Linked DNA regions of Amycolatopsis sp. NBC_01480. The protein of the gene in region 1 binds, or shares a complex with, the protein of each later gene. Links are inferred from orthologs where the notes say so. Each region holds a gene or a part of one and is shown on either strand. Other genes may lie near its edges. The genes, in order: secY and secA2.

Region 1 (3,266 bases):
AGTCGCCGTGCCAGCCCTCGAGGATCGCGCCGCAGTCCACGGAGATCAGGTCGCCCTCGGCGAGCACCTGCTTGCCCGACGGGATGCCATGCACGATCTGCTCGTTCACCGACGCGCAGATGGACGCCGGGAACCCGTGGTAGCCCTTGAAGGAGGGCACCGCGCCGGCGTCACGGATGGTCTGCTCGGCCAGCTCGTCCAGCTCGGCAGTGCTGACCCCGGCCCGCGCCTTGGCCCGGACGGCGGCCAGCGTCTTCGCGACGACCAGCCCGGCCGCCCGCATCGCCTGCAGCTCGCCCGGCGTCTTGACCTCGATCATGCGCCCACGGCGGAGCACTTGCAGAACACGCAATCCTCCGAGATTCACGTGCGGTCGCGCAGCGCTTTCAGCACGCGGTCCGAGATCTCGTCGACCTCGCCGACTCCGTCCACGCTGATCAGGATGTCGGCGTAGTACTCCAGCAGCGGCGCGGTCTCCGACACGTAGATCTGCTGGCGGCGGCGGATCACGTCTTCGGTGTCGTCCGCGCGGCCGCGGGCCATCAGCCGGCCCACCACCACGTCCTCCGGCACCTGGAGCTGGATCACGGCGTCGAGCTTGAGGTCCGACTCGGCGAGGATCTCACCGAGCACGTCGGCCTGCTTGGTGTTGCGGGGGAAGCCGTCGAGCAGGAAGCCGGCCTTGGCGTCCGGCTCGGCCAGGCGCTCGCGCACCATTTCGTTCGTCACCGAGTCCGGCACCAGCTCGCCGGAGTCCAGGTACCGCTTGGCCTCCTGGCCGAGCGGGGTCTCCTGGCCGACGTGCGCGCGGAACAGGTCGCCGGTCGAGATGTGCGGGATCCGCAGCTGCTCGGACAGGGCGATGGCCTGCGTACCTTTGCCCGCTCCGGGCGGGCCCACGAGAACCAGGCGCGTCACTTCAAGAACCCTTCGTAGTTGCGCTGCATCAGCTGGCTTTCGATCTGCTTGACGGTGTCGAGGCCGACACCCACCATGATCAGCACAGCCGTGCCACCGAACGGGAAGTTCTGATTGTTCCCGCTGCCGGTGAGGGACAGGAAGAAGTTCGGGAGGATCGCGATGATGCCCAGGTAGAGCGAGCCCGGCAGGGTGATCCGGCCGAGGACGTAGCTCAGGTATTCCGCGGTGGGACGCCCGGGGCGGATGCCCGGGATGAAGCCGCCGAACTTCTTCATCTCGTCCGCACGCTCGTCCACGTTGAACGTGATCGTGATGTAGAAGTACGTGAAGAAGATGATCAGCGCGAAGTAGAGCAGGACGTGCACCCAGCTGCTCTGGTTGACCACGAAGTTCTGGATGAAGGACTGCCAGCCGGAGTTGCTGTTCGGGTCGCCGATGAGCTGGCTGAGCAGCTGCGGCAGGTAGAGCAGCGACGAGGCGAAGATGACCGGGATGACACCGGCCTGGTTCACCTTGATCGGCAGGTAGGTCGAGGTGCCGCCGTACATCCGGCGGCCGACCATGCGCTTGGCGTACTGCACCGGGATCCGGCGCTGGCCCTGTTCCACGAAGATGACGCTGGCGATGATCACCAGGCCGAAGATGCAGATCATGACCAGGGCGACGCCGCCGCCGTTGCTCAGGATGTTGGCGCCCTCGGACGGGATGCGGGCCGCGATGTTCAGGAAGATCAGCACGGACATGCCGTTGCCGACGCCGCGCTCGGTGATCAGCTCGCCCAGCCACATCATCACGGCGGTGCCCGCGGTCATCGTGCAGACGATGATCGCCAGCGAGTAGACGCTGTTGTCCGGGATGATGTGCTGCTGGCAGCCCTGGAACAGGGTGCCGCGGTCGGCCAGCGCGACGACGCCGGTGGCCTGCAGGATCGCCAGCGCGATCGTCAGGTACCGGGTGTACTGCGTCAGCTTGTTCTGGCCGGACTGGCCTTCCTTCTTCAGCTCCTCGAACCGCGGGATGACCACGGTGAGCAGCTGGATGATGATGCTCGCCGTGATGTACGGCATGATGCCGGTCGAGAACAGCGACAGCTGCAGCAGCGCCCCGCCGCTGAACAGGTTCAGCAGCTGGTAGACGCCTTGCTGGTCCGCCTGAGAGCTACAGGCCTGGACTGCGGAGAACGAGATCCCGGGTGCCGGAATGGCGGCACCGATCCGGTAGACCGCGACGATGGCTAGCGTGAACAGGATCTTCTTGCGTAGATCCGGCGTCGCGAGAGCCGAGCGGAAGGCGCTGAGCACGCGGGGGACCTCCTCGGCGTCGTCGGCTGTCCTACCGACGATCGGCTTGGCCGGTACAGGACCGGCGGGAACACAGCTCACTGGCGGTAAAGCCAGGAACGCCTCAGGGCACACTGGTCCCGAAGCGTGTCGCCGACTCTAACAGCTTCACCGGGCGTGTCCGCAGTGTGTGTGCGTTTTCCGTCCGGGCACCGTCCGGGGGCCTGGCGCAGAGGCGCAGGTTGGGCCGTTCGCAGGCGGAGATGATCACCTGTTCGGCCCCGGCCGGAGGTCGCTTTCCGGACGTGCTTTGCCGCTCCCCCAAGCGTTTTCGCCCGTTGCGAACACTCTCGGCGGACAGCACGATGGCCCGCCCGGCAGGTGCCGGACGGGCCATCGTCGGGTGGTGCGTCAGTTGGTGGTGGCGGTGCCACCGGCGGCTTCGAGCTTCTCCTTGGCAGAGCCGGAGAAACCGTCGGCCGTGACGTCGAGCTTGACGCCGTTCAGGTCGCCGTTGCCGAGGACCTTGACGAGCTGGCCCTTGCGGACGAGCCCGCCCGCGACCAGCTCCTCGACGCCGACCTTGCCACCGTCCGGGAAGACGCGGGCGATGTCGCCCACGTTCACCGGCTGGTACTCGGTGCGGAAGCGGTTCTTGAAGCCACGCAGCTTCGGCAGCCGCATGTGGATGGGCATCTGCCCACCCTCGAAGCCGGCCGGCACGTTCTTCCGGGCCTTGGTGCCCTTGGTACCGCGGCCGGCGGTCTTGCCCTTCGAGCCCTCACCACGGCCGACGCGCATCTTCTCGCGCTTCGCACCGGGGGCGGGACGGAGGTGGTGGATCTTGATGGCGGTCATGACTGGACCTCCTCGACCACCACGAGGTGGCGGACGGCCCGGATCAGGCCGCGCACCTCGGGGGTGTCTTCACGCACAGTCGACTGGCGAATCTTGTGCAGCCCGAGGGTGCGCAGCGATTCGCGGTGAGCGTGCTTCGTGCCGATCTTGCTCTTGACCTGGGTGACCTTCAGCTGAGCCATGTCAGACCCCCTGGCCCGCGCGCTG
Region 2 (3,308 bases), 530 kb from region 1 along the record:
ACCTCCAGCTCGGTGCCCGGCTTGAAGTAGCGGTGCTCGTCGAAGACGCCGTAGTTGGGCAGGTGGTGCTTGAACTGCCGGGCCACGACCTCGCCGCGGTACAGCGCCGCGGCCGCGTCCCGCGGGCCCACCTCGTCGAAGTCGAGGTAGCCGACGTAGGTCAGGATCTCGCCGCAGCCGGCCTCGTCGAGGCGGCGCGCGAGTTCGTCGACGGATTTGCGGGACGCGGCGGCGAACGTCCGGCGCAGCGTCAGGTCCTCCACCGGGTAGCCGGTCTGGGACATCTCGGGGAACACGACGACGTGGGCGCCGGCCTCGGCGGCCTTGCGGGTCCACTCGACGGTGAGCGCGGTGTTCCCGTCGAGGTCGCCGACGGTGGTGTTGACCTGGGCCAGTGCGATGCGCAGTTGCGGCATGCCGCCATTCTGTCCCACCGCGGCACCCCCAGCCGAGCGAATGTGGGCGGAAATGCTCGTGAGTGTCTATGACGGTTAGAACCGTCATAGACACTCACGAGCCATTTTCCGGCTGGGTCAGGCCTTCTTCATCTTCATCATGCTGCGCACCCGCTTGATCGTCTGCTCGAAGTCCGAGTCGAACGGGTTGTCGTGCACCAGGTAGGTCCACGTGGTGTTCGCGCGCCGCACGCCGTTGTCGGCCAGGTCGAGGCCGTCGTCGGTGATCTCGGCTTCCTCCAGCGTCTTCGCCGCGCGCGTCGCCGCCTCCGGGATGATCTTGTGGAACTCCGGGATGGCCGCGCGGTGGAACTCGTCCAGCGGCGTCTCCCGGGCCAGCGCCCGCAGGTGGATGCTCTCGCGCACGTCGGTCAGGTACGCCAGGTGGTCGGACCAGAGCTGGTCGACGTGGAACAGCAGCACCTCGCGGGACAGCTGCTCCAGCCGGTCCTGGTCGTCCAGCTTCTCCTTCAGCTCGGCGAACTTCTCCGGGTGCGCCTTCTCCAGGCCCTCGGCCGCCAGGCCCGTGCGCAGCACCTTGTCGCGGTGCTCCAGCAGCTCGGCGCGCTGCCGCTCGATCAGCCGCGTGTAGCGCCAGGTGTTGCGGTGGATCTCCAGGTCGACGCCCTCGGCCACGCGCTGGGCGTGGTTGATCTGCCGGTGCGCGGCCGGGTCGGTGACCTCGCCGGTCTCCGGGTCGGAGTCGATGCCCTCGGGGATGTCCGGCGCGTTCGACAGCACCAGGTCGTCGTTCAGGCTGGCGAAGAAGATCGCGCTGCCCGGGTCGCCCTGACGGCCGGAGCGCCCGCGCAGCTGGCCGTCGAGCCGGCTCGACGGGTACCGCGCGGTGCCGATCACGTGCAGGCCGCCCAGCTCGGCGACCTCCTCGCGGCTCGCGCCCTCGGTGCCGCCCAGCCGGATGTCAGTACCGCGGCCCGCCATCTGCGTGGACACGGTGACCGCGCCCTTCTTGCCGGCCTCGGCGATGATCGCGGCCTCTTCGGCGTCGTTGCGCGCGTTCAGCACCACACACGGCAGGTCGGCCTTCGCGAGCTTGTCCGCCAGCTCCTCGGACTCGGCGACGTCCTGGGTGCCGACCAGGATCGGCCGCCCGGTCTCGTGCACCTTCCGGATCTCCTCCTCGATCGCGCGCAGCTTCTGCGACGGCGACCCGAAGATCCGGTCCGGCTGGTCTTCGCGGACGTTCGGCGTGTTCGGCGGGATCACGGCGACCTCGAGCCGGTAGAACTCGCGCAGCTGCTCGGCCACCGCCACGGCGGTGCCGGTCATGCCCGCGACCTCCGGGTACCGCGCGAGCAGCGCCTGCACGGTGATCGAGTCGAGGATCTCGCCGCGGTCGGTGGCCGCCACCTGCTCCTTCGCCTCGACGGCCGCCTGCAGGCCGTCCGGCCAGCGCTGCAGCTCGGCGACGCGGCCGCGGGCGGCGTTGATCAGCTGCACCTTGCCGTCGCGGACCAGGTAGTCGACGTCGCGGGTGAGCAGCGCGTGGGCGTGCAGCGCGACGTTCACCGCGGCGAGCCGGTCGGAGCCGGAGTCGCCGTAGAGGTCGATGCCGCCGAGCGACTTTTCGACCACGGACGAGCCGGCGCTGGTCAGCCAGGCGTTGCGGCCGTCGGAGTCGGTCTCGTAGTGCAGGCCCAGCCGCAGCCGCCGGACGACGGTCGCGACCTCCTCGTCGGCGTCGTTGTGGTCGATCGAGCCGGCCATCACCAGCGGCACGCGCGCCTCGTCGACGAGCACCGAGTCGGCCTCGTCCACGATCGCGATCTCGGGGGCGCCCTGCACCAGGTCGTCGACCTCGGTCACCAGGCGGTCGCGCAGCACGTCGAAGCCGATCTCGGCGACGGCGCCGTACGTGACGTCCTTGCCGTACGCCTCCTTGCGCTGCTCACGCGAGTGCGCGGGCTCGACCCAGCCGACGGACACGCCGAGCAGGTCGTACACCGGGCCCATCCACTCCGCGTCGCGTCGCGCCAGGTAGTCGTTCACGGTGACGACGTGCACGCGCTTGCCGCGCAGCGCGTGGCCCGCGGCGGCGAGCGCGCCGGCGAGCGTCTTGCCCTCACCGGTCTCCATCTGCACGACGTGCCCGCTGAGCAGGCCCATGGTGCCAAGCACCTGCACGTCGAACGCCCGCTCGTCGAGCGCCCGCCGGGCCGCCTCACGGCCGAGCGCGCACACCTCGACCAGCTGGTCGTCGCTGAACGTCGTGGTGCCGTCGAGCTGCTCGCGCAGCTTGCCCGCGCGCTCGGTGAGCTCGGGGTCGGACAGCTTTTCGAGCTCGGGTTCGAGCTTCTCGACTGCGGGCAGCAGTGCCTCGTAACGCGTCAGCTCGACGCTGCCCGGCCGCTGGATGATCCGGCGGAGCCGCTTGCCCACCCGGCTGATCAGTGCCACCCCTGGTCTCCCGTCCTGTATAACGCCGTGTCGCTCTGTACGCGGACCGCGGCTGGCCCCTACTCCCCAACGCGCCGGTGGTGCGTCGGAGTTCCGCGGCCGGATGGCACGATCAAACCGTGCCCCCTCATGTCAGCGCCAGCCCTCGTGCCCACCGAATCGCCGCCCTCGGGCTGTCCGGCCTGCTCGCCGTCACGCTCGGGGCGTGCTCGTCGAACAGCGGCCAGGCCCTGCCCGCGCCGGCGACCGAATCGCACGCACCGGTGGGGCCGGTGCCCGCGGGGCTGGAGCGCTTCTACGGCCAGAGCATGACCTGGGCCGACTGCGCACCCTACGCGACCTCGGACGACGCGCAGTCCGCCTTCCGGGCGCAGGGCATCCAGTGCGCGCGGCTCACCGTCCCGCTGGACTATGACAAACCGGACGGACAGACCA

The links.
Region 2: the proteins of secY (region 1) and secA2 are in contact, whole or in part, in a crystal structure (PDB 3DIN), measured with the Thermotoga maritima proteins. The link is inferred for Amycolatopsis sp. NBC_01480 from one-to-one orthologs. Residues at the interface, in WP_004081795.1 of Thermotoga maritima: Glu108, Gly109, Glu110, Glu111, Ala236, Glu237, Arg238, Arg239, Ile240, Thr241, Ile242, Gln243, Tyr244, Ala245, Arg246, Arg247, Val248, Thr249, Gly250, Arg251, Arg252, Val253, Tyr254, Gly256, Ala257, Ser258, Thr259, Tyr260, Leu261, Pro262; in WP_004082002.1 of Thermotoga maritima: Glu261, Ala262, Arg263, Lys300, Ala301, Arg302, Thr303, Ile304, Ile305, Leu323, Tyr324, Asp325, Pro326, Val329, Ser330, Tyr333, Ile336, Lys340, Phe345, Val349, Glu363, Phe364, Tyr374, Ser375, Gly376, Gly377, Glu393, Ile395, Thr482, Ser483.

The regions. Positions count from the first base shown.
Region 1 is NZ_CP109442.1:3,988,141-3,991,406, reverse strand. Bases 69-3,022 are described here. They hold secY (preprotein translocase subunit SecY), read right to left. Parts: upstream 2,223-3,022; coding sequence 915-2,222; downstream 69-914. Other genes in these bases: rplO (50S ribosomal protein L15), read right to left, coding at 2,613-3,022; OG371_RS19200 (adenylate kinase), read right to left, coding at 364-918; map (type I methionyl aminopeptidase), read right to left, coding at 69-319. Outside these bases: more of map, read right to left, coding at 1-68; more of rplO, read right to left, coding at 3,023-3,059; rpmD (50S ribosomal protein L30), read right to left, coding at 3,056-3,241; rpsE (30S ribosomal protein S5), read right to left, coding at 3,243-3,266. UniProt on the Escherichia coli protein: The central subunit of the protein translocation channel SecYEG. Consists of two halves formed by TMs 1-5 and 6-10.
Region 2 is NZ_CP109442.1:4,514,401-4,517,708, forward strand. What follows is about bases 204-3,199. They hold secA2 (accessory Sec system translocase SecA2), read right to left. Parts: upstream 2,874-3,199; coding sequence 534-2,873; downstream 204-533. Other genes in these bases: OG371_RS21715 (NAD+ synthase), read right to left, coding at 204-416; OG371_RS21725 (alpha/beta hydrolase), read left to right, coding at 3,047-3,199. In the rest of the region: more of OG371_RS21715, read right to left, coding at 1-203; more of OG371_RS21725, read left to right, coding at 3,200-3,308. UniProt on the Escherichia coli protein: Required for protein export, interacts with the SecYEG preprotein conducting channel.